3 regions of the Dyella sp. 333MFSha genome follow, and region 3 is predicted to be linked to each of the others. Evidence: predicted binding sites of a transcription regulator. Region 3 holds the regulator's gene; each other region holds the start of a gene.
What was found. Region 3 encodes HrcA, which represses chaperone genes, less so after heat shock. Its sites were predicted from a motif close to TTNGCACTCNNNNNNNNNGAGTGCNAA; they were not measured.
Positions count from the first base shown of each region.

Region 1: BLT40_RS09520 (co-chaperone GroES) is a predicted target of HrcA. The motif match lies at 3,021-3,047, and genes of this name have one in related genera.
Region 2: rpoH (RNA polymerase sigma factor RpoH) is a predicted target of HrcA. The motif match lies at 3,472-3,498, and genes of this name have one in related genera.

Region 1 covers NZ_FNBR01000002.1:485,303-492,963, reverse strand. Annotated here, with positions in the region: gene BLT40_RS09535 (DUF1415 domain-containing protein) at 1-65, opposite strand, end outside; gene BLT40_RS09530 (TlpA family protein disulfide reductase) at 86-619, opposite strand; gene BLT40_RS09525 (protein-disulfide reductase DsbD family protein) at 616-2,853, opposite strand; gene BLT40_RS09520 (co-chaperone GroES) at 3,096-3,389, shown strand; gene groL (chaperonin GroEL) at 3,450-5,093, shown strand; gene BLT40_RS20605 (hypothetical protein) at 5,183-6,190, opposite strand; gene BLT40_RS09505 (LTA synthase family protein) at 6,392-7,661, opposite strand, start outside.
Region 2 covers NZ_FNBR01000002.1:665,023-672,683, forward strand. Annotated here, with positions in the region: gene BLT40_RS10280 (efflux RND transporter permease subunit) at 1-379, opposite strand, end outside; gene BLT40_RS10285 (sensor histidine kinase) at 460-1,833, opposite strand; gene BLT40_RS10290 (response regulator transcription factor) at 1,817-2,497, opposite strand; gene rpoH (RNA polymerase sigma factor RpoH) at 2,580-3,440, opposite strand; gene ung (uracil-DNA glycosylase) at 3,682-4,389, opposite strand; gene BLT40_RS10305 (response regulator) at 4,386-5,225, opposite strand; gene ftsX (permease-like cell division protein FtsX) at 5,241-6,221, opposite strand; gene ftsE (cell division ATP-binding protein FtsE) at 6,218-6,895, opposite strand; gene BLT40_RS10320 (DEAD/DEAH box helicase) at 7,096-7,661, opposite strand, start outside.
Region 3 covers NZ_FNBR01000001.1:740,047-747,707, forward strand. Annotated here, with positions in the region: gene recN (DNA repair protein RecN) at 1-809, opposite strand, end outside; gene hrcA (heat-inducible transcriptional repressor HrcA) at 944-2,005, shown strand; gene grpE (nucleotide exchange factor GrpE) at 2,092-2,628, shown strand; gene dnaK (molecular chaperone DnaK) at 2,758-4,686, shown strand; gene dnaJ (molecular chaperone DnaJ) at 4,814-5,944, shown strand; gene dapB (4-hydroxy-tetrahydrodipicolinate reductase) at 5,941-6,735, shown strand; yybP-ykoY riboswitch at 6,790-6,988, shown strand; gene BLT40_RS03440 (sodium:calcium antiporter) at 7,005-7,661, shown strand, end outside.

The DNA of each region.
Region 1 (7,661 bases), on a different contig from region 3:
ACGGCACGTTCGAGCCAGCGACGGGTCGCATCGATCGCCTGGTCGTCTGAAAGCGGGGCATCCATGGTGAAGTTCTCCGGGAGATCTAAGGCGCGAGCCATTCGTCGATCTCGGCCGCGCTGAAGCCGCCGAGTTTGCGCCGCAGGATACGCCCGTCGTCGCCGATGAGGATGCTGTAGGGCAGAACCCGCCGCGTATTGCCGAAGGAGAGCGAGCTGCCGGGGGCGTCGCTGTCGACCAGCAGCACGGGGTAGTTCACCGGGCGCCCGGCGAGATAGCGTGCCGCGTCGGCGTCGGTGTCCTCGGCCACGCCCAGAATGGCGACCGTGCGACCGTGGTCGCGGTCCGAGGCGGCGCTCAGGAGTGGCATCTCACGCCGGCAAGGGGCGCACCACGAAGCCCAGAAGTTGATCAGCACGCGCCTGCCTCGCCATTCGGACAGGCGATGGGGCGTGCCATCGATAGCGACGTAGGTGACGTCGGGCGCCACATCGCCCACCTCGGCCACCGTCATCCCGTCCGGGGGCGACGGATTGGCGCGGCGGTGCTCGACATACAGGCCGGCCGTGGCCCCGGCGATCGCCAGGGCCACGATCCAGAAGGTCGGGCCGCGTGTCACGAGCCGGGCGCGGTATCGAGCGCCTTCGCCACGCCGTCGTAGGTCAGGACGGTGGACAGCTTCCTGCCGTCGCCGCCACCCTTCGGATAGACGACGTACAACGGCACGCCTACCGAGTGGAACTGCTCCAGATACGCGGCGATGGGCGCATTGACGTCGGTCCAGTCACCCTTCATGTAGACGGTGCCCGTGCGCTTGAGCAGGTCTCTGAACGCGTCGGTGTCCAGCACGGCCTTTTCGTTGGCCTTGCAGGTGATGCACCAGTCGGCGGTCATGTCGACCAGTACCGGCGTGCCCGCGGCACGAAGTTCCGCGAGCTTGTCGGCCGAGTAAGGCACCGAGCCGTCGCTGGCCGTGGCGGTGGTCGTTGCGGCGGGAAGTCCATGCACCGTCCACAGCGCGGCCATGGCGCCGACAGCCAGCACGGCGGTGAAGACCCATGAGAGCGCGCTACGACGGCTGCGGCCGTACCACCACAGCGCCATCGCCAGCAGCACGCCGCCTGCCAGCACCAGCGCCGTCGCGTCGGCGCCACGCTGCTTGGTCAGTACCCACAACAGCCACACCGCGGTGAGGTACATCGGGAAGGCCAGTGCCTGCTTCAGCGTTTCCATCCAGCGGCCGGGGCGCGGCAACAGGCGGGCGACGGCCGGCACGAAGCCGATGAGCAGGAAGGGCAGGGCAAGGCCCAGGCCGAGTGCCAGGAAGATCAGGAAGGCGATCGCCACCGGTGCCGCGAAGGCGAAGGCGATAGCCGAACCCATGAACGGCGCGGTGCACGGGCTGGCGACCACCACGGCCAGCACGCCCGTGAAGAAATCGCCCGAGGCGCCGGAGCGCGAGGCGAGGCCGCTGCCGATGTTGCCCAGCGAACCGCCGATCTCGAACACGCCCGACATCGACAGGCCCACGGCGAGCATGACGTAGACCAGCAGGCCGATGGCGACCGGCTGCTGGAACTGGGCGCCCCACTGGATCCCGTGGCCGGCGGCACGGATGCCGACGATGATCACGCCGAGCGCGGCGAAGGCGACGAGCACGCCGGCGGTGTACCAGAGCGCGTGCTTGCGCGCGGCAGCGGGGCTTTCGCCACTCTCCAGCACCGTGATCGCCTTCAGCGACAGTACGGGCAGGACGCAGGGCATGAGGTTGAGCACCAGGCCGCCCAGCAGGGCGAGTCCGATCGCGGCGATGAAGCCGACCGGCGCATCGGAGGCGGCGCGCGTCAGGCCGGCTGGCCGCGGGGTGGGCGCCACCTCGGCCGGGGCGCTGGCCGGAGGCGCCTCGGTGGCGCCGCCGATCGTGGCCGCGTGGGTGGCGAGATCGACGCTGACCCGGCGGGTCATTACCGGGTAGCAGATGCCGTTCTCGAGGCAGCCCTGATAGGCCACGTCGACATCGACCTTGCCGCTCTTGCCCGCGCCGGTAAGCGGCACCGGCACTTCGACCTGGTCGAAATAGACGATGGTGTCGCCGAAGTGCTCATCGTGATGGGCGGTGCCACTAGGCCAGTCGGGCTCGCCCGCGCTGACGCCGGCCGGCGAGACCACCTTGAGTTCGGTCTTGTCGCGGTAGAGGTAATAGTCCTTCGGCATCGTCCAGCGCAGCAGCAGGCTGTCGCCGCCCTTGACCAGCGCCTCGAAACGGAAGGCCTGATCGGCGGGCAGTGCCTGGGCTTCGGTACCCGGCAGCGAAGCCGGCGCCCCCAGCAGCGAAGCGCCGCCGGCAGCGGCTGGCGGCGCGCTGGCGGGTGCCGCGGCCGGGATGGTCGACGGGCCACCGATCGTGAGCTTCAGGTGCTCGGTGTTCGGCGGGTAGCAGATCTTCGGCTCGACCTCGTGGCAGCCCTGGTACTGGACGTCGAGCGCGAGCGTCTTCGTCGCGGCGTCGGCGAGCGTATAGGGCACGGTCGCCTCGATCTCGCCGTGGTAGATCTCCACGTCGCCGAGGTATTCGTCGTGCTTTTTGAGGCCGTCCGGGAGGGTCGGCTGGCCCAGCGTGGCGCCGGCGTCCGCCGCCTTGATCCTGATCCGGCCGCGGTAGAGGTAATAGTCGGGCGCGATGGTCCAGTGCAGCCTGACCGAACCGGGCTGGCTCGCGTCGGAGGTGAGATGGAAGGCCTGGGTGACCGGCAGCAGGTCGTCTTCGGGATCCTGCGCGAAGGCCGGGGAAACGGCGAGCAACAGGCCGAGGGAGGCGACGAGGTTCCGCGCGAGGCGGGATAGCGGCGACATGGGGCTCTCCAGTAAGGCGTTGGTCATTATGACCGGGCAAACTCCAGCTGGCTTGCATCGGCGCGGGATGCTTTTTTGCACCGCGGCCCTTGAACGGTTCGCCGCCGCCGCCATCTGTCGACCATCCAGATAGTTCTTCCGATCCCGGGGCTGTTCTGGCTAAAATTCTGGCACTCACCCTGGGCAAGTGCTAACAGGGTGGCCTAAATTCCTTTCCCGTCAAACACATGTTTGGAGAAGTCATGAGCAAACTGCGCCCGCTGCACGATCGCGTCATCGTCAAGCGTCTCGAAGAAGAGCGCGTCTCGGCCGGTGGCATCGTCATCCCCGACAGCGCCACCGAAAAGCCCACCCGCGGCAAGGTCATCGCCGCCGGTACCGGCCTGCTGCTCGCCAGCGGCCAGCTCCGCCCCATGGGCGTGAAGGAAGGCGACGTGGTCCTGTTCGGCAAGTACGCCGGTCAGGAAATCAAGGTCGACGGCGAAGAGCTGGTCTTCCTGAAGGAAGACGACATCGTGGCGGTTCTGGAAGGCTGAGCCCCGGCTCGCCCCGTTCTCCCGACTTTCTCTACCTAACTATTCAAGGATTCAACGATCATGGCATCTAAAGAAGTCCGCTTCGGCGAAGACGTCCGCGCCCGCATGCTGAAGGGTGTCAACACCCTCGCCAACGCGGTGAAGGTCACCCTGGGTCCGAAGGGCCGCAACGTCGTGCTCGAGAAGAGCTTCGGCGTCCCGACCGTCACCAAGGACGGCGTCTCGGTCGCGAAGGAAATCGAGCTCGCCGACAAGTACGAGAACATCGGCGCGCAGATCGTGAAGGAAGCCGCCTCGAAGACCTCCGACGTGGCCGGTGACGGCACCACGACCGCGACCGTCCTCGCCCAGGCGTTCATCCAGGAAGGCCTCAAGGCCGTTGCCGCCGGCATCAACCCGATGGACCTCAAGCGCGGTATCGACCAGGCCGTCTCGGCCGCCGTCGGCGAGCTGAAGAAGCTGTCCAACCCGACCGCCGACGACAAGGCGATCGCCCAGGTCGGTACGATCTCGGCCAACTCCGATGCCAACATCGGTGACATCATCGCCACGGCGATGGGCAAGGTCGGCAAGGAAGGCGTGATCACGGTCGAAGAAGGTTCGGGCCTCGAGAACGAACTCGACGTCGTCGAAGGCATGCAGTTCGATCGCGGCTACCTGTCGCCGTACTTCATCAACAACCAGCAGTCGCAGCAGGTTGAGCTGGACGACCCGTTCATCCTCATCCACGACAAGAAGATCTCGAACGTCCGTGAGCTGCTCCCGGTGCTCGAGGCTGTCGCCAAGGCCGCCAAGCCGCTGCTGATCGTCGCCGAGGAAGTCGAGGGCGAAGCCCTGGCCACGCTCGTCGTCAACACGATCCGTGGCATCGTCAAGGTCGCCGCCGTCAAGGCGCCGGGTTTCGGCGATCGTCGCAAGGCCATCCTGGAAGACATCGCCCAGCTGACGGGCGGCACGGTCATCTCCGAGGAAGTGGGTCTGGCTCTGGACAAGGCCACCATCAACGACCTGGGTCGCGCCAAGCGCGTCGTGATCACGAAGGAAAACACCACGATCATCGACGGTGCCGGCGATGCCGAAGGCATCCAGTCGCGCATCAAGCAGATCAAGGCGCAGATCGAAGAGACCTCGTCGGATTATGACCGTGAGAAGCTGCAGGAGCGCGTTGCCAAGCTTGCCGGCGGTGTTGCCGTCATCAAGGTCGGCGCGGCGACGGAAGTCGAGATGAAGGAAAAGAAGGCCCGCGTCGAAGACGCCCTGCACGCCACGCGCGCAGCCGTCGAAGAAGGCGTGGTCCCGGGCGGCGGCGTCGCCCTGATCCGTGCACTCAAGGCGCTCGAAGGCCTCAAGGGCAAGAACACGGACCAGGATCTCGGCATCGCGATCACCCGTCGCACGCTCGAGGCTCCGCTGCGCGCCATCGTCACCAACGCCGGTGAAGAAGCGTCGGTCATCGTCAACCAGGTCAAGGCCGGTGAAGGTAACTTCGGTTACAACGCCGCCACCGGTGAGTTCGGTGACATGATCGCCTTCGGCATCCTGGACCCGACCAAGGTCACGCGTTCGGCCCTGCAGTTCGCGGCCTCGGTCGCCGGCTCGATCATCACGACCGAAGCGGCCGTGACCGAAGTGCCGAAGAAGGACGACGGCGCCGGCCACGGTGCCCCGGGTGGCATGGGCGGCATGGGTGGCATGGACTTCTAAGTCCCCGCCTTCCGGCTCGCTGTACGAAAGAGGCCCCGCTTGCGGGGCCTCTTTTTTTTGCTTCGATGTGAGTCAGCGCCGTTGGCGGTTCAGTACGCGATGGTCGCCGATGTCGGCGTCGTGCTCAGTCCGTAATTGCACTGCGGATCGATGCCCGACGTATCGCTACCCTGCCACGGCGGTGACGCTACGCGCTGGTTGTTGCGGTCGTAGACCTCGATGTCATGGAAGGTGATCGGTCCTCCGGGATACTGCCCGCACGTCGCGACGCTGTACACCTCGAGCACACCACCAAAGACCCAGGTCAGATCCGCATACGGATTGGTCGTCAGCGAGCTGGTCTGGCCCGTGGTCGTGTTGCGCGAGTCGATCTTCCACGTCGAACAGGCTTCGCCCGCCGCGCATGTGGAGTACGTATCGCCCACGACGTTGTCACCTGCGCTTGCCGGTATCGGATCGCTGTGGAACGTCGTGCCGTCGACACAGCAGTTCCAGCTCGCCAGCGTCCACGCCTTGTCGCCGTAACCGTTCCAGCCAAGTACGGGCTGAAGGATGGACTGCACGTTGGGCAACTGTTCGAGGCCGGGGAAGAAATAGATCACCTGGTCGCTCTGCGTCGTCGGCGCACTGGGCACCGTCCACGTGGCCACGATGCGACCGATGGGCGTGCTGCTCGCGTAGTTTGCTGACTGCACCCAGCCGCTCTGCGCCGGTGGCGGCGTCGCCGCGGACCGTAGCGTATGGCGGCCGTCCGCTTCGACGCGTTCGCCCTGCAACGTGAAATTGGCCTTGCCGCAGGTAGCGGCTTTCTCCGTCATGCCCGAGGCACGTTTAATCAGACCGTTTTTCTGAAGCTGATCGCCTGCATGCACGGTGGCGACGCAGTCGGGTGAGAAATAACCATTGGGTGTGACGACGTAATCGTCCGGAACGCCCGCGGGCTTCGCGGTGGCCGGCATGGCGCCGACGCGGGTGAGTTGAAGCGTAGGCGCTGCCTGCGACGTATCCGCCGCGCTGGCGCTCAGCGTTACGGAGAACATGGCCGCGATGATGCCCGCGCGCGCCACAACCCTGCCGATTGAAGCGAACCTCTTCATGCGTACGACTCCTGCGTTGGAAGGATATCGTCCATGTGCCGCCGACCGGATGATCGACGTGCGTCCCCCAGGCTCCTTTGCACTACGACGAGTGCAGAGCCACGCTAACAGTGCGGTGACAGGTATTTTGTGACGCAGGCGCTATTTGAATGACAAATAGCTACGTATGCCATTTTTGCGCACGAAACCTTCAGCGGCGGCCTATTGTCCCGCGCCGGACGCCGCGGCTTCTTCGGCTTCACTGGCCTGACGAGCGACCAGGTTCGGATCGGGCTGCGCGTATTTCGCCACCAGGGGGTCGAGTTTCCGCTTCATGCGCAGCAACGCGACGTTGCGCATCGAGGTGTCGGTGAATTTCAGGCCGGCGTCTTCAGGCGCTTCCCTCGCATCGGGTGCGTGTGTCAGGGCCGCCAGTTGTCCACCGACGACCTGCGTCAGCGCAAAGTACGCATCGTCATGCACGCCAGCCTGTTCCAGCAGTTTCCCCGGCAGCATCCACGATGCCAGATCGGTCTTTACCGGAGCGGGGCCGTCCTCGTGTGCGTCGATCAGAATGTACGGCACGGTCTGAGTCAGCATGTCGCGACCGTTCGTGAAGCCGGCCTTGGCGTAAGTCTCGGTCAATGCGGGCAGGTGGTCGCCGTAAAACAGCAGGAGCGTCGGACGCTCGCGCTGCTTCAGGAGCTCGGCGAGGCGTCCGAGCTCGGCGTCCGCGTGACGCATGTGATAGATGTAATTGCGCAGCTGCAGCTTGGCATCATCGCTGATGCCATCCGGCACGGGAATGGCGTCGCGCTCCTTCGTGTCGATGTTCACCGACTTGTCGTAGGGCCCATGCGCCTCCATGCTGATGGCGAAGACGAACCGGGGCGGCCCGTCGTTCTTCAGCTGGCTCATGATTTCGTCGGTCATGGCGCTGTCGGCCATGTATTCGCCGTCCTTGCGGAAGCCCTTCGGGAAATCGGGCTGCGAAACGAAGCGATCGAAACCCAGCGATCTGAAGGCGGCCGTGCGGTTCCAGAAGCCGGCGTCGTTGCCATGCACGGCGATGGTTTCGTAGCCGTGCGAGCGCAGTACGCGAACCATGCCCGGCATGACACCGGCCTGCATCTGCAGATACGGGAATTGCATGGTCGGGAAGTAGCGCAGCGACAAGCCGGTCAGGACTTCGAATTCGGTGCGGATGGTGCCGCCGCCAAAGGTCGGTACGTGCAGCTGGCCCGTGCTGGCATGCTCGGCCAGGCGATGCAGGTTGGGCGCGAAGTCCTCCTGCTCGATGCCCCTGATGACGCTGGGATCAAAGAAGGACTCGCTCTGCACGATCACGATATCAGGCGTTTGTCGGCCATTGGTGGCGGCCTCCGCCATGTGCTGGCGCAGGTCGCCGCCGGTCGCGGCGATGAATTGCTCGGCCTCGGCGGGATCCGCTTTCTCCTTCTTGCCCGCGTTCTGCAGGCGGAACTGCATGATC
Region 2 (7,661 bases), on a different contig from region 3:
GTGTCGTGCCCGCGGGCAGCTGGCGCAGCAGCGTCTGGGCCACGGCGGTGACCTGCGCGTTCGCCGTGCGGATGTCCACCGTCGGCTGGAAGAAGATCTTGACAATGCCGAAGCCCTGGATCGAGTTGGCCTCGATGTGCTCGACGTCATTGACCGTGGTGGTGAGCACCCGCTCGAAGGGCGACGACACGCGGCCGACCATCTGATCCGGCGGCAGGCCGGTGTACTGCCAGACCACCGCGATGACGGGAATCTTGATGTCGGGAAAGATATCCGTCGGCGTGCGCAGCGCGGCCAGCGGACCCACGATGAGGATCAGCAGGGCGAGGACGACGAAGGTATACGGTCGCGAGAGTGCGATCCGGACGATGCCAATCATGAGGGACGGATTCCGTGCGCGAATGTTGCGTCGCGGCGAATTTTGCGCCCATGACGATCGTCGTCGTAGTTAAGATTTGTTTATGAGCTAACGACCGGGGGGCAGATGACTGAAAACACAGCGCCTTTTTCGTCCCCACCGACCGACAGCGAGTACCCGTGCAGACGAACGATCGCGCTGACGATGGCCAGCCCCAGACCGCAACCGGGCTTGGTACGGGTTTCGTCCCCGCGGTAGAAACGACGGAACACCGCCTCGCGCTCGCCCTCGGGAATACCGGGGCCGGTATCGGCGATATCGATCCGCGCGTCGCCGGCGGCGTCGGTGGTCGCGACGAGGCGAACCGCCCCGCCGTCCGGAGTGAACTTGATCGCGTTGCCGACGAGGTTGGCGAACGCCTCGAACATCAGTTGCGGATCGCCTCGCAGCGGCGGCAGTTTGTCCAGCCGGATCTCGAAAGCCTGCCCGCGGTCCTCGGCGAGCGGCGCATAGAAGTCATGAACATTGCGCAGGACCGCGCCGATGTCCAGGTCCTCGAAGCAGGCGCTGCGCTGGCGATCTTCCAGCTCGGACACGCGCAGCAGCGCGCGGAAGCGTCCCAGCACCGTATCGATCTCGGCGACGCACGCTTCCAGCTGATCGCCTTCGGGCGTGTCGGCGAACTGTTGCTGCAGACGGTACAGCCGCGTGCGCATGCGCGTCAGCGGTGTGCGAAGGTCGTGGGCGATGTTGTCGCTGACGCCCTTGACCTCACCCAGGAGGCGCTCGATTTCGCCCAGCGTGGTGTTGACCGTCGCGGCGAGCAGGTCGACCTCGTCGCCGCCGCGGCTCACGGGCAGACGCACGCTTAGGTCGCCTTCGCGGATGGGCTCCATGGCTTGCTGAATCGCACGGATGCGGCGGGCTGGCCCTCGTGCGATGAGCACGCCGCCCAGTACGCCCGGGATCAACGTGAGCGACAGACCCCAGAGCAGGCCGCGCCGGATGATCGCACCGAGGCCGTCGATCGTGGTGCTGTCCTTGATCACGACCAGGCGGCGTCCGTCGGGGAGCTCCCGCGTGATGCCGCGTGCCCGCATCGGCGTATCGCGCGAGGCATCCACCAGCATGGCCTTCACCGAGGTCACGGTGCCGTCCTCGCTCAGTTCATCCGGTACGCGGGCGATGTTGCCGGCGACGCGCCGGCCATGGGCATCGAACAGGCCCACGCGCATGAAGCCCTGGACGTCGACCGCACTGGCCGTCGCCACCGTGTCTGGAAGGTTCCGCGCGTCGGTGCCTTCCAGATAATGGATGCGTGCGACCAGCATCTGGTCGACCACGCGCGACAGGTAGCGTGACGCCTCCCACTGCACCACGCCAAGCAACACGACGCACCAGATCGCGAACAGTGCCCCGTAGATGAGGATCAGTCGTGAGGTGGCGGAACGCCAGGCGTCAGTCAGCGGGCGCAAGGAGATACCCCGATCCACGAACGGTACGAATCAGAGGCGCCTGCCCCGTGCCGTCAATCTTGCGGCGCAGGCGTCCGATATGGACGTCGATCACGTTGGTGCCCGGATCGAAATGGAATCCCCAGACGTGCTCGAAAATCATCTGCCGCGTGACGACCTGACCGGCATTGCGCATGAGGAATTCGAGCAGGCGAAACTCGGTGGGCAGCAGCGTGAGCGGCTGACCGCCGCGCAGCGCGTTGTGCCTGACCAGGTCGAGTTCGAGGTCGGCGACACGCAGGCGGGTTTCGTTGGCGGCGGGCCGGCGACGACGCAGCAGCACTTCCGCTCGCGCGGCCAGTTCGTCCGGTGAAAACGGCTTGGTCAGATAATCGTCGCCGCCGGCGCGCAGACCGCGCACGCGTTCGTCGACATCGGACAGCGCGCTGATCATCAGCACAGGCGTATCGATACGTCGCTCACGCAGCGCGGACACGATGTCGATACCGTCCATGCCGGGAAGCATGCGGTCGAGAGTGATGATGTCGTAGCCATCGGCCAGCGCGCGGGTCAGCCCGTCGCGGCCATTGGCCACCCACTCGGCCGTCAGGCCGTGCGCGCTCAGCTCCGCGACGATGTCGCGGGCGGTGACTTCATCGTCTTCGATGACCAGTGCCCTGGGCATCCGCTTCGACTCCTGACTCAAAGGGGCAACGGAAAACGGCCCCACGAGGGGGCCGCTCCGGATCTTACGCCGAACGGGGCACTCAGGCCGCGATGGCGACGCGCATCTTCTTCATGGCATTCGCTTCGATCTGACGGATACGCTCGGCGGAAACACCGTACTCGTCCGCAAGATCCTGCAGCGTGGCCTTGTTGTCTTCCGCCAGCCAGCGACGCTGGATGATGTCGCGCGAGCGGGCATCCAGGTTGCCGAGCGCCGACGACAGCGCGCCCATCTGGTTGTTGCTCGCGTCTTCCTCGGCGAGGTTGTCGTACGGGTCGGCGCCTTCGTCGACGAGGAAGGCGGCCGGTGCCGGCTTGTCGTCGTCATCGGCATCGGCCGGGGCTTCGAAGCCCACGTCACGACCCGACAGACGCGATTCCATCTCGCGGACGGTGGCTTCCGGGACACCCAGGTCGTGAGCGACGACACGGACTTCTTCGGCATTCATCCAGCCCAGGCGCTTCTTGCTCTTGCGCAGGTTGAAGAACAGCTTGCGCTGCGCCTTGGTCGTGGCGACCTTCACGATGCGCCAGTTGCGCAGGATGAACTCGTGCATCTCGGCACGGATCCAGTGCACCGCGAAGCTCACCAGGCGAACGCCCTGATCCGGGTCGAAACGCTTGACCGCCTTCATCAGGCCGATGTTGCCTTCCTGGATGAGGTCCGACAGCTGCAGGCCGTAGCCGTTATAGCCGCGGGCCACATGGACCACGAAACGCAGGTGGGACATAACGAGCTGCTTGGCGGCGTCAAGATCGGCGTCGTCACGGAAGCGGCGCGCCAGCGACTGCTCCTCGTCAAGGCTGAGCACCGGGATGCGATGAACCGCCGAGATGTAGGAATCCAGACTGCCGACGACGCTCGGGAGCCCGTAGTTACGGGTAACGAGTGCTTGGGACATGTGTGGAACCTCCTGAAAGTCTGTATGCAGATTAGCAGTCCCGATGTGAGAGTGCTAAGTCAGCCCGAAGTTCATCGGTTAACTGTACGCTATGGTACAGAAATACCCCCGGCCTGTCCAGAGTCGGTGCCGGGGTGTTCAGGAGGCAGACGGCTCCCCGGCCGCGAAAACGCGGCGCCGAAGGCGTCGACGGCGGCTATGTGTCCGCCGTTGCTACAGTTGTTGGGGCTTGAAGCTGACTTTAAAGGGCGGAGACCAAAGCGGCCTTTGGCGGCAGCGACCAGTCGATCGGCGCCTCCCCGCGTGATTCGAGGTACGCGTTCGTGTCGGCGAAGTGCCCGCAGCCCAGAAAACCGCGATGCGCCGACAGCGGCGACGGATGCACGCTGCGCAGAATCTTGTGGCGCCTGGCGTCGATCAGCTGGCCCTTCTTCTGGGCATGGCTACCCCAAAGCAGGAAGACCAGGCCCTCGCGCTCGCGGTTGAGGGCGTCGATCGCCGCATCGGTAAATCCTTCCCATCCCTTGCCCTGGTGCGATGCGGCCTGTCCCGCTTCCACCGTAAGCACGGCGTTGAGCAACAGCACACCCTGATCGGCCCAGGGTGTGAGGCATCCGTGGTCGGGGCGCGGTATACCGAAGCTGGCCTCGATCTCCTTGAACATGTTTTGCAGCGAGGGCGGCACGCGGACGCCGGGCCGCACCGAAAAGCTCAGGCCGTGCGCCTGTCCGGGACCGTGGTACGGATCCTGGCCGAGGATCACGACGCGTACGCGATCGAAAGGCGTGTGCGCGAACGCATTGAAGATCTCGGGACCGGGCGGGTAGATGACCTTCCCCGCCGCCTTCTCGTCGCGCAGAAATGCCGACAGCGCCAGCATCTCCGGACGATCGAGGTAATCGCCGATCCGCTCCTTCCACGATGTTTCCAGCTTGACCCGCTCGTTCAACCTTCCGCCCTTTCGCGCAGGTGTAGCGCCACCCGCAACTGGAACAACAGCTTCGTGATCAGCAACTTTTCTTCCACCGGCTTCTCGACGAGATCGTTCGCGCCGGCGCGCAGCAACGCGGCCTGGTTCGCGGGGTTTTCGTCGCCGGTCATGATCAGCGTGGGCAGCTGCCCCTTGCCGTAGCCGAACTCGTTGCGGATACGTTCCACGAGATCGCCACCGGTGAGTTCACCCTTGAGGCTGACGTCGGTAAGAACGATGTCGGCGCCCATGTCGCCGCGGGCCTTCGCCTCGTGCAGGTATACGATGGCGTCTTCGGCACTGATCACGTGGTGCACCGTCAGGCCGTACTTTTCCATCATGCGGCGCGTGGCCAGGGCGACCACACGACTGTCCTCGACGTACAGCACCTCGCCCTCGGCACCGCCTTCCGGGCGCACGTAGCCACGGATGAATTCGGCCAGCGCGCCGAAGCCCAGTGACTTGTCGAAGTAGTCGGTGACGAACTCGCCGAGTTCCCGGCGATGAAGACGCTCTTCCACGTCACCGGAGACGACGACGATCGGCATGTAGATCTGCGGCGCGGATTCGCGCACGAAGCGTGCGATGTCCAGCCCGTCCATGTCGGGCAGCCGCAGCGCCACGGTGACGAAGTCGAAGACCCCTCGCTGCAGTTCGGCTTGCGCCTCCGCGCCGGTGGAGACGCCCACGATCTCGACGCCCGGCACCTCGGCGCTGACCACGCGCGAAATCAGCTGGCGGACGACCTTGGAGCCGTCGACCAGGAGAATCCGCGGCGCCGCGCCGGCAACGCCTGAACCGATGTGAGTCGCCACCCCAAATCCCCTTGTCTAGACCGCCGCGGCGCGACGGATCTGTCGTGCACTCACCAGACGGGCACCCAGCCAGCCGAGCAACGCGGCGGCGACGGGTACCGAAAGCAACAACCACGCGGGCAACCCGCCGAAGCTCACACTGCCATCGTACGCGGCCGCAAGACGTCCCACCGGGCCGGCCATCGCAAGTTCGAGCACGACAGCCAGCACCACGGCCAGAACGCCGGCAAGAAACCCGAGCCAGATGCCCGCGTAGAGATAAGGACGGCGAACGAAGGGACGGCTGGCACCGATAAGCAGCAGCACACCGATCTCCGCGCTGCGGCTCTGGATATCGACACGAATGGTGTTGCCGACCACCAGAAGGGCCGCGATACCCAGTAAGGCCGCCAGCAGACTCACCGCCCGTGTACCCACGCCAAGCAGCGCATCGAGACGCTGTCGCCATGCGCCGGTGTCCTGAACCATGTCGACGCCCGGCGTGGCCTTCATCGCATCGACCAGGCGTCCGGCATCGTCAGCCGCCAGACCCGGCCGGGGCTGGACCGAGAGGACGTATGGGAGCGGATTGACGTCGAGGGACTGCAGGGAGCCGGAAAACCCCTGGACTTCGGCGAGCTCATCGAGCCCGTCTTTGGGCGTGCGAACGACGACGTCCGCCACTTCCGGGCGCCCGCGCAGCGCGGAGGCGGCGGTTTCCGCCATGGCCGCGTTCTGGCCCGGCTTCATGAAGGCGCTGATCGACTGGTTGCGGCCCAGCGCGTCGCCCATACGCTCGACGTTGCCGAGCAGGAGGTAGAACGCGAGCGGCAGAGCCAGGGCCACGCCCATGACGGCGACGGTCAGCAACGTGCTGAGCGGCCGGGCCGCCAGACGGCGCCAGCTGATCGACAGGCTCCAGGCGTGATGCTCGCGCCAGGCGCCGACCTTGCGCCCTTCGCTGCGCTGGGTCTTCGGCGGCTCCGGCGGACGACGGGATTCGCGAACGGTATTCATACGACCTCCGTCGCAGGCACGTCGGCCACCAGCTTGCCGTGATCGAGTACGACCACCCGCTTCTTCATTCGCTTGATCAGCATGAGGTCGTGGCTGGCCACGAGGACGGCCGTGCCGACCTGCTGGAATTCCGCAAAGAGGGTCATGATTTCCATGGCCAGCTGTGGATCGAGGTTGCCCGTCGGTTCGTCGGCAATCAGGACCGCCGGCTTCGCGACGATCGCGCGCGCGATACCGACGCGCTGCTGCTCACCCGTGGACAGCGCCTCGGGCAGCTGTTTTTCGTAGCTGAGCAGGCCGACCTTTTCCAGAGCGGCGCGCACGCGACGCGACCGGTCGGCCGGCGCCACGCCGGCGATCACCAGCGGCAGTTCGACATTGGCGAAGACCGTGCGATCCAGGAGCAGGCGGTGATCCTGAAAGACCATGCCCAGCTTGCGGCGGATGCGCGGGATATCCGACGAGCGGACCGTATTGAGTTTCTGGCCGTCGAGGGTGACGACGCCGTTGGTCGGCCGTTCGATCATAGCCAGCAACTTGAGCAGGGTGCTCTTGCCGGCGCCGGAATGCCCGGTAACGAAGGCCATTTCACCGGCCGCGACCTGGAACGATACATCGGTAAGGGCCTGGTGACCGCCCTCGTATCGTTTGCTCACCAGATCGAAACCGATCACCGCATTACCTGTTGGCCCGTTGGACCCCAGAGGATAAGGGATGTCGGGTGGGTTGTGCGGGGTGGAACGTGCCGGGCATGTGCCGGACGGGATGCAGGAGCGCGCGCGGGGCGCGAAAGGCCTACGAAGCGGTGATGGGGTGCCGCTTCATTGCTTCGTTGGCTTTTCGCGCGCGGGGCGCGCTCCTACCGGTCGTGGGTTTACCGACCGCCGAACAGCCGGCCGATGCGGCGGAAGAAACCGACCTTCTCATGCGTATGCGGTGCAGGCGCCGGAGCGGCAGCGGCAGCGGTCGGGCGGTTCGCTGCGACCTGACGCGACGGGCGGCTGCCCTGACGCGACTGACCATCCGCGTGACGCGACGGGGCGGCTGCCTTCGGGCCTGCGGCCTGATCGGTGGCGCCGCTACCCTCGACGTTCTCCACGCCTTCGCGCGCGCCGCGGCCACGACCACCGCGACGGCGGCGACGCTTCTTCGGGGCGCCATCGGCAGCGATGGCCTCGGCAGCGGGCGGCAGCTCCTCGACCGACTCGGCAACGATCACGGTCTTTACCGGGACCTCCGTGGAGGCGGCGGTGAAGCCACCGACCGGGGTGTCCTCGCGCGGCGGGCGCGGGCGACGCTCGCGGCTGCCGGAGCGCTCGCCCGAGCGGGAACCGCCACGACCACCCTCCCGACCGCCACGACCGCCCTTCTCCGGCGGTGCGCCGCGCGTCGGGATGTGACCGCCCGTATCGTTCGGATCCTCGACTTCGTCCTGCACGC
Region 3 (7,661 bases):
TCGAGCAGCTCCAGGGTCGGGACGAGCGAGGCGTCCAGCTCGGCCAGGCGCGACACCTCGGCATGGGCGCGCAACAGGGCGCGGCCGACAGCGAATTCGCTTTCGCCGTCGAGGATTTCAACGACGCCATTGGCGCCCTCGGCCAGCCGGCCGGCATTGGCCAGCCGGCGATGCTGGGCTTCGAGGTCTTCGAGCGCGGCGGGCGCGAGGGCCCAGCGGTCGAGTTCTTCCAGTTCGTGGGCGAGCAGCTCGATCTGGCGCTCGCGGTCATCGCCGCCGGACAGCGTACGAATGCGCGCCACGGCGTCGCGCCAGGCTTTGGCCGTGTCGCGGACGCTCGTCTGCAAGACCTCGTTGCCCGCGTAGGCGTCTAGCAAAGCCATCTGATGCTGGCGCGAAAGCAGGGCCTGGTGCTCGTGCTGGCCGTGGATCTCGACGATCAGCGAGGCCAGCGCCGACATCTGGGCGAGGCTGGCCGGGCGGCCGTTGATCCAGCCGCGCGAGCTGCCTTCGGTGCGGATCACCCGACGCAGCTGGCAGGTCTCGCCATCGTCCAGTTCTTCCTGGCGGAGCCACTCGGTGGCTTCGGGCAGGCCGGTGAGGTCGAATTCGGCGGCCAGCTCGGCGCGGTCGCTGCCGGCCCGGACCATGCCGCTGTCCGCGCGGGCGCCCGCCAGCAGCATCAGGGCATCCACCAGCAGGGACTTGCCCGCGCCGGTCTCGCCGCTGACCACGGTGAGGCCCGGACCGAAGGCGATCTCGGCTTCTTCGACGACGGCGAACTGGCGGACGTAGAGCGACGTGAGCATGAGGACCAGGCGGCGGATGGAATCGCGCCGATTGTAGCGGGAGGCGAGTCGCATAAGCCGAGACTTGCAAGCGAGGCGGCGAGACCTTATTGATAGCGCGAGCTTCCAACCCCTTTCCCACACCAGCCAGGCGCATGAATCCGTTCTCCGGTCACGACATCGATGCACGAGCGCGCCGGCTGCTGCGGACCCTCATATCGCAATACCTTTCCGACGGTGAGCCGGTGGGCTCACGCACGCTGGCGCGTTCGTCCGGCCTGGAAGTGAGTCCGGCGACCATCCGCAACATCATGGCGGACCTGGAAGAAGCGGGCCTCGTGGCATCGCCCCACACCTCGGCGGGGCGTATTCCGACGCCGCGCGGCCTTCGTCTGTTCGTCGACAGCCTGCTCGAACTGAAGCCGTTGCCGCGCGACGACATGGCCCGCCTGCAGGGCGGGCTGCCACCGCATCAGACGACCACGCGCGACCTGCTGGGCAATGTCTCGAACCTGCTTTCGGCGATGACCCGCTTCGCCGGCGTGGTCACGGTGCCGCGCCAGGGCGATTTCCCGCTGCGCCACATCGATTTCGTCAATCTGCCCGATGCCCGGGTCCTCGTGATCCTTGTGTTCTCGGACAACCAGGTGCAGAACCGGGTGGTTCAGCTGGCCAGGCCGCTGGACGCCACGGAGCTGGAGCAGGCGGCCAACTATCTCAACGCTCAGTTCGCCGGCTTCCGTCTGGCGGACATCCGGGCGCACCTCGCCACCGAACTGCGCGAGGCCGGGGGCGAGCTCAATCGCCAGCTGGCCAGCGTGGTGGAGCTGGCCACCGCGTCGTTCACCCCCGTCGAGGATGCGGACGACGTGCTGGTGAGCGGTCAGACCAATCTCATGGGGTACTCGGAGCTGGCCGATATCGAGCGGCTTCGCGACCTCTTCGACGCCTTCCAGCAGAAGCGCGATCTGCTTCAGCTGATGGAAATGTGCGTCCAGGCGCCCGGCGTGCGCCTGTTCATCGGCGAGGAATCCGGTTTTTCCGCCCTCGACGGGTGCAGTATCGTCACCGCTACCTACGGCACCAGCGGCCGGATGCTGGGCGCGATCGGAGTTATTGGACCGACGCGTATGGCATATGAGCGGGTGATTCCCGTGGTACAAGCCACGGCCGGACTGCTCAGTGACGCCTTGAATCGCGCCGCGGCGACCTCATAAACCGGCACGGGAGGCGGGTTTAGTATTTCCCGCGAATGTTCGGCCCTTCCCGACGGAGGGCCGTGAAGCTGACATTTGGAGTAACCATGCAGAACAACGATCCCCATGCGCCGGATCAGGCGCAGGACGGCGGTGTCGACGAGAACGGCGCACAGTCCGAGCTCGACGCGCTGAACGCCCAGCTTGCCGCGATGGAAGTCGAGCTGGCCCAGGCCCGCGAGACGGTCCTGCGCGAGAAGGCGGAGATCGAGAACCAGCGCCGCCGCATGCAGCGTGACCTCGACCAGGCCCGCCGTTTCGCCAACGAGAAGCTGCTGGGCGACCTGCTGCCGGTGTACGACGGCATCGCGCTGGGCCTGGCCAATCAGACGGCCGACGCGAAGACGCTGCGCGAGGGACTGGAAATGTCGCTGAAGCAGCTGGAGAAGGTGACCCAGGCCAACGGCCTGTCGGTCGTCGACCCGCTGCACCAGCCGTTCAACCCGGAGCATCACCAGGCGATCAGCTCGGTCGAATCGAACGAGCACGCGCCGAACACCGTGGTGGCCGTGGTGCAGAAGGGGTTCGTGCTGAACGACCGCCTGTTGCGTCCGGCTCTCGTGGCGGTGGTTCGCGACAACTGAACCAAACCCCGTCCGGCGTCGGTTTCGCGCCGCGGGGAGTCTCACCAGATATTGAATCGATGGGGCACACCCCCATTTTCCAAACCAGTCGCGGCCGCGGGGGCCGCTTAGAAATACGGAGCAACTTCAATGGCCAAGATCATCGGCATCGACCTCGGTACGACCAACTCCTGCGTCGCAGTGATGGAAGGTTCGACCGCGCGCGTTATCGAAAACGCTGAGGGCGATCGCACCACGCCGTCCATCGTCGCTTTCACCAAGGACAACGAAGTCCTGGTGGGTGCGCCGGCCAAGCGTCAGAGCGTCACCAACCCCAAGAACACCTTCTACGCGGTGAAGCGCCTCATCGGCCGCAAGTTCACCGACGCCGAAGTTCAGAAGGACCTAAAACTGGTTCCGTACGGCATCGTCGCGCACGATAACGGCGACGCATGGGTGCAGACGGCCGATGGCAAGAAGATGGCCCCGCAGGAAGTGTCCGCGAAGGTCCTCATGAAGATGAAGAAGACCGCCGAGGATTTCCTTGGCGAGGCCGTGACCGAGGCCGTCATCACCGTGCCGGCCTACTTCAACGACAGCCAGCGCCAGGCCACCAAGGACGCCGGCAAGATCGCGGGCCTCGAGGTCAAGCGCATCATCAACGAGCCTACCGCTGCCGCGCTGGCTTACGGTCTGGACAAGACCTCGACGGCCGACCGCAAGATCGCCGTGTACGATCTGGGCGGCGGCACGTTCGACGTGTCCATCATCGAAATCGCCAACGTCGACGGCGAGAAGCAGTTCGAAGTGCTCTCGACCAACGGCAACACCTTCCTCGGCGGCGAAGATTTCGACAACCGCGTCATCGATTACCTCGTGGAAGAGTTCAAGAAGGAGCAGGGCATCGACCTGCGCAAGGATCAGCTCGCCCTGCAGCGTCTGAAGGACGCCGCCGAGCGCGCCAAGATCGAGCTCTCGTCCGCGCACCAGACCGACGTCAACCTGCCGTACGTCACGGCCGATGCGACGGGTCCGAAGCATCTGAACATCAAGCTGACCCGCGCCAAGCTGGAGTCGCTGGTGGAAGACCTGGTCAAGGGCACCATCGATCCGTGCCGCACGGCGCTGAACGATGCCGGCCTGAAGATCTCCGACATCAACGAGGTGATCCTCGTCGGTGGTCAGACCCGCATGCCCAAGGTCCAGGAAGCCGTCAAGGACTTCTTCGGCAAGGAAGCGCGCAAGGACGTCAACCCGGATGAAGCCGTCGCCGTCGGCGCCGCGATTCAGGGCGGCGTGCTGGGCGGTACGGTCAAGGACGTTCTGCTGCTCGACGTGACCCCGCTGTCGCTCGGTATCGAGACGATGGGCGGCGTGATGACCAAGCTCATCGAGAAGAACACCACGGTGCCGACCAAGGCCTCGCAGACCTTCTCGACCGCCGACGACAACCAGACCGCCGTGACCGTGCACGTGCTGCAGGGCGAGCGCGAGCGTGCCAATGCGAACAAGTCGCTGGGCAAGTTCGACCTCTCCGGCATCCGTTCGGCACCGCGCGGTCAGCCGCAGATCGAAGTGACCTTCGACATCGACGCCAACGGCATCCTGCACGTGTCCGCGAAGGACAAGGACACCGGCAAGGAGCAGAAGATCGAGATCAAGGCCGGTTCGGGTCTGTCGGATGACGAAGTCGCACGCATGGTCGCCGACGCGGAAGCCAACCGCGAAGAAGACCGTAAGTTCCACGACCTGGTGCAGACGCGTAACAAGGGCGACCAGCTCGTCCATGCCACGCGCAGCCAGCTCAAGGAGCACGGCGGCAAGATCCCGGCCGAGCAGCTCGCCAGCATCGACGGCGCGGTGTCGGAACTCGAGAAGGCGCTGACCGGCGAAGACAAGGACGCCATCGAGGCGAAGATCACCAACCTGGAGCAGGTCGCTCAGGCGCTGTCCGCCGCGGCTCAGTCCAGTGGCGGCACGCAGGACACCGCGCAGCAGTCCGCACCGGGCGGCGGCTCGGCTCAGCCGGACGACGTGGTGGACGCCGAGTTCACCGAGGTCAAGGACGAGAAGAAGTAATTTCGTCCTGTAGAGCAACGGCACACCGCGGGCCCGGCGCCCGCGGTGTGACAACGGTTAACCGGTATGATCGCGTCGAAGGGAAACCTCTCGGCGCGTTCGTCCGTCCAGGGAAAGCAAGCGTGTAATGAGCAGCAAGCGCGACTACTACGAAATTCTCGGTGTCGAGCGCACCGTGACCGAGGGCGACCTCAAAACGACCTTCCGTCGCGTGGCGATGAAGTACCACCCCGACCGCAATCCGGACGATCCGACTGCGATCGAGAAGTTCAAGGAAGCCAAGGAGGCCTACGACGTACTGTCCGATGCGCAGAAGCGCGCGGCGTACGATCAGCATGGCCATGCCGCCTTCGAAGGCGGTGGCTTCGGTCGTGGCGGCGGCGCCGGTTTTGGCGACGTCGGCGATATCTTTGGCGATATCTTTGGGGACATCTTCGGCGGTGGCGGCGGACGCCAGCGTGCGCGTCGCGGTGCCGACCTGCGCTACATGATGGATCTGGATCTCGAGGAAGCCGTGTTCGGCGTCGAGAAGAAGATCGAGATTCCGACCCAGGTCAACTGCCATCACTGCAACGGTAGCGGTTCGGAAGACGGCAAGGTCTCCAAATGCAGCACCTGCGCCGGCCATGGCCGCGTGCGCATGCAGAACGGCATCTTCTCGATTCAGCAGGCTTGCCCGACCTGCCACGGCTCCGGCCAGAAGATCGACAAGCCCTGCAAGAAATGCCACGGCGAAGGCCGTCTGGAAGAAGAACGCACGCTGTCGGTGCAGATTCCGGCCGGTGTCGACAACGGCGACCGCATCCGTCTGACCGGGCAAGGCGAAGCCGGTCCGGCCGGTTCGCCGTCGGGTGATCTCTACGTGGAAGTGCGTGTGCGCGAGCACGCGATCTTCCAGCGCGATGGCAGCGATCTGTATTGCGAAGTGCCGATTCGTTTCGCTCAGGCCGCGCTCGGTACCGAACTGATGGTCCCGACGCTCGAGGGCGAAGTGGCCGTCAACGTGCCGCCCGAGACGCAGACGGGACATCAGTTCCGCATGCGCGGTCGGGGCGTGAAGTCCGTTCGCGGCGGTCGTACGGGTGACCTGGTGTGCACCGTCGTGGTCGAGACGCCGGTTCGCCTGACCAAGGAGCAGCGCGAGTTGCTTACCCAGCTCGAAGCGACGTTCGTCGGCGAAGAGGCGGCGAAGCATACGCCGCGCTCGACGACGTTCATCGATGGGGTGAAAGACTTCTGGTCCAGGGTCACTTCATGACCCGTCCCGTCCGTCTCGCCGTCAGCGGCGCATCCGGCCGGATGGGCCATGCGCTGCTCGGTCTTGTCCGCGACGACGAACGCTTCGAACTCGTTCGCGCCATCGTCTCGTCGAACTCCGCGCGTCTGGGCAAGGCGGCCTATGGCGACGTGTCGGCGCTTCGCTTCAGCGACTGGAACGACGCCTCCGACATCGACGTCGTCATCGACTTCAGCGGGCCGGAGGGTCTCGCCTCCGCGCTGGACTACTGCGAGACGAGTGGTGCGTCACTGGTGACCGGCAGTACCGGTCTCGGTCCTGAGCTGACCGAGCGTCTTTCTAAAGCATCGGAACGCATCGCCGTCCTGCATGCCGCCAATTTCAGTCTCGGTGTCGCCGTTCTGACGCGGCTTCTTCGCGAAGCCGCCGCGGCACTGCCTGGCTGGGACCTCGATATCGTCGAGGCCCATCACAACCGTAAGGAAGACGCTCCGTCGGGTACCGCGCTGGCACTGGGGCATGCCGCTGCCGCGGGGCGTGGCGCGACGCTGGATGAATTGGCCGTCTATTCGAGGGAGGGCCGTCCCGGCGCGCGTAAGGCAGGGACGATCGGCTTCGCCGTCGTACGTGGCGGCGATATCGTCGGCGAGCACCAGGCGTTGCTGATGGGGCAGGGCGAGCGTATCGAGCTGGGGCATCGCGCGACGGATCGGTCCATCTTTGCGCGCGGCGCGCTGGAGTCCGCGGCGTGGATCGCCGGGCGTGCGCCGGGGACCTGGACGATCGACGACGTGATCGCCGCAAGGGTTTGATGCTCTGCGTAAGAATCGCTCTCACCTGATCTGAGAGCACGTGTTAACATCCGCCCCGAAGTCATTGGGGAGTAGCCATCTCCGTACCCAGGAGAGTTCGCGTCAACAGACTTGGTGGCCTTGTGCCCCATGGCGCGAACGGCAGCGACGCACGCACGGTGCGTTGCCGGCCCGGCGAGACCTTTGGCCAGCGACATGCTTACCCAGGCCGGGCGAGCGGTGTCGTTGAGCCATCGGTATTTTCTCGCTCGCTCGGCCTTAGATAAAACATGCTGCTGACATGCTTTCTCTTCCTGGTTTCGGCCGGGGCCATCTATTTCGCGTGCGAATACTTCGTCAACGGCGTCGAATGGTTCGGGCGCAAGCTCAACCTCGGCGCCACCGCTACCGGTACGGTCCTCGCGGCCTTCGGTACGGCGCTTCCCGAAAGCGCGGTGACGTTCGTCGCCGTGATGTTCGGCAAGGATGCCGCGGCTAAGGACATCGGCGTCGGTGCGGCCCTCGGTGGCCCACTGGTGCTCGCGACCATCGCTTACGCCGTGGTCGGATTCGCGTTGTATGCGGAGCGTAAGCGCCTGAAGCGCCCCGACCTGCGGGTGCGTGTGGATAACCAGCGTCTCGCGCGCGATCAGTCATGGTTCCTGGCGATCTTCGTCGTGAAAGTCGGCCTGGGTCTCATCGCCTTCGCATGGAAGCCCTGGCTCGGCGTGCTTTTCCTGCTCGCGTACGTGGCCTACGTGTGGCGCGAGATGCGTGACGACAGCACGGCGCCTGAGGAGGAAGAGCTCGAGCCGCTGACCTTCCGCCCGAATGACGCCGATCCGACGATGGGCTGGATCGCGCTGCAAACCGGTCTGGCGTTGATCGTCATCGCCATCGCGTCGCGCACCTTCGTGTGGCAGCTCGAGGCCTTCGGCGAGTTCTTT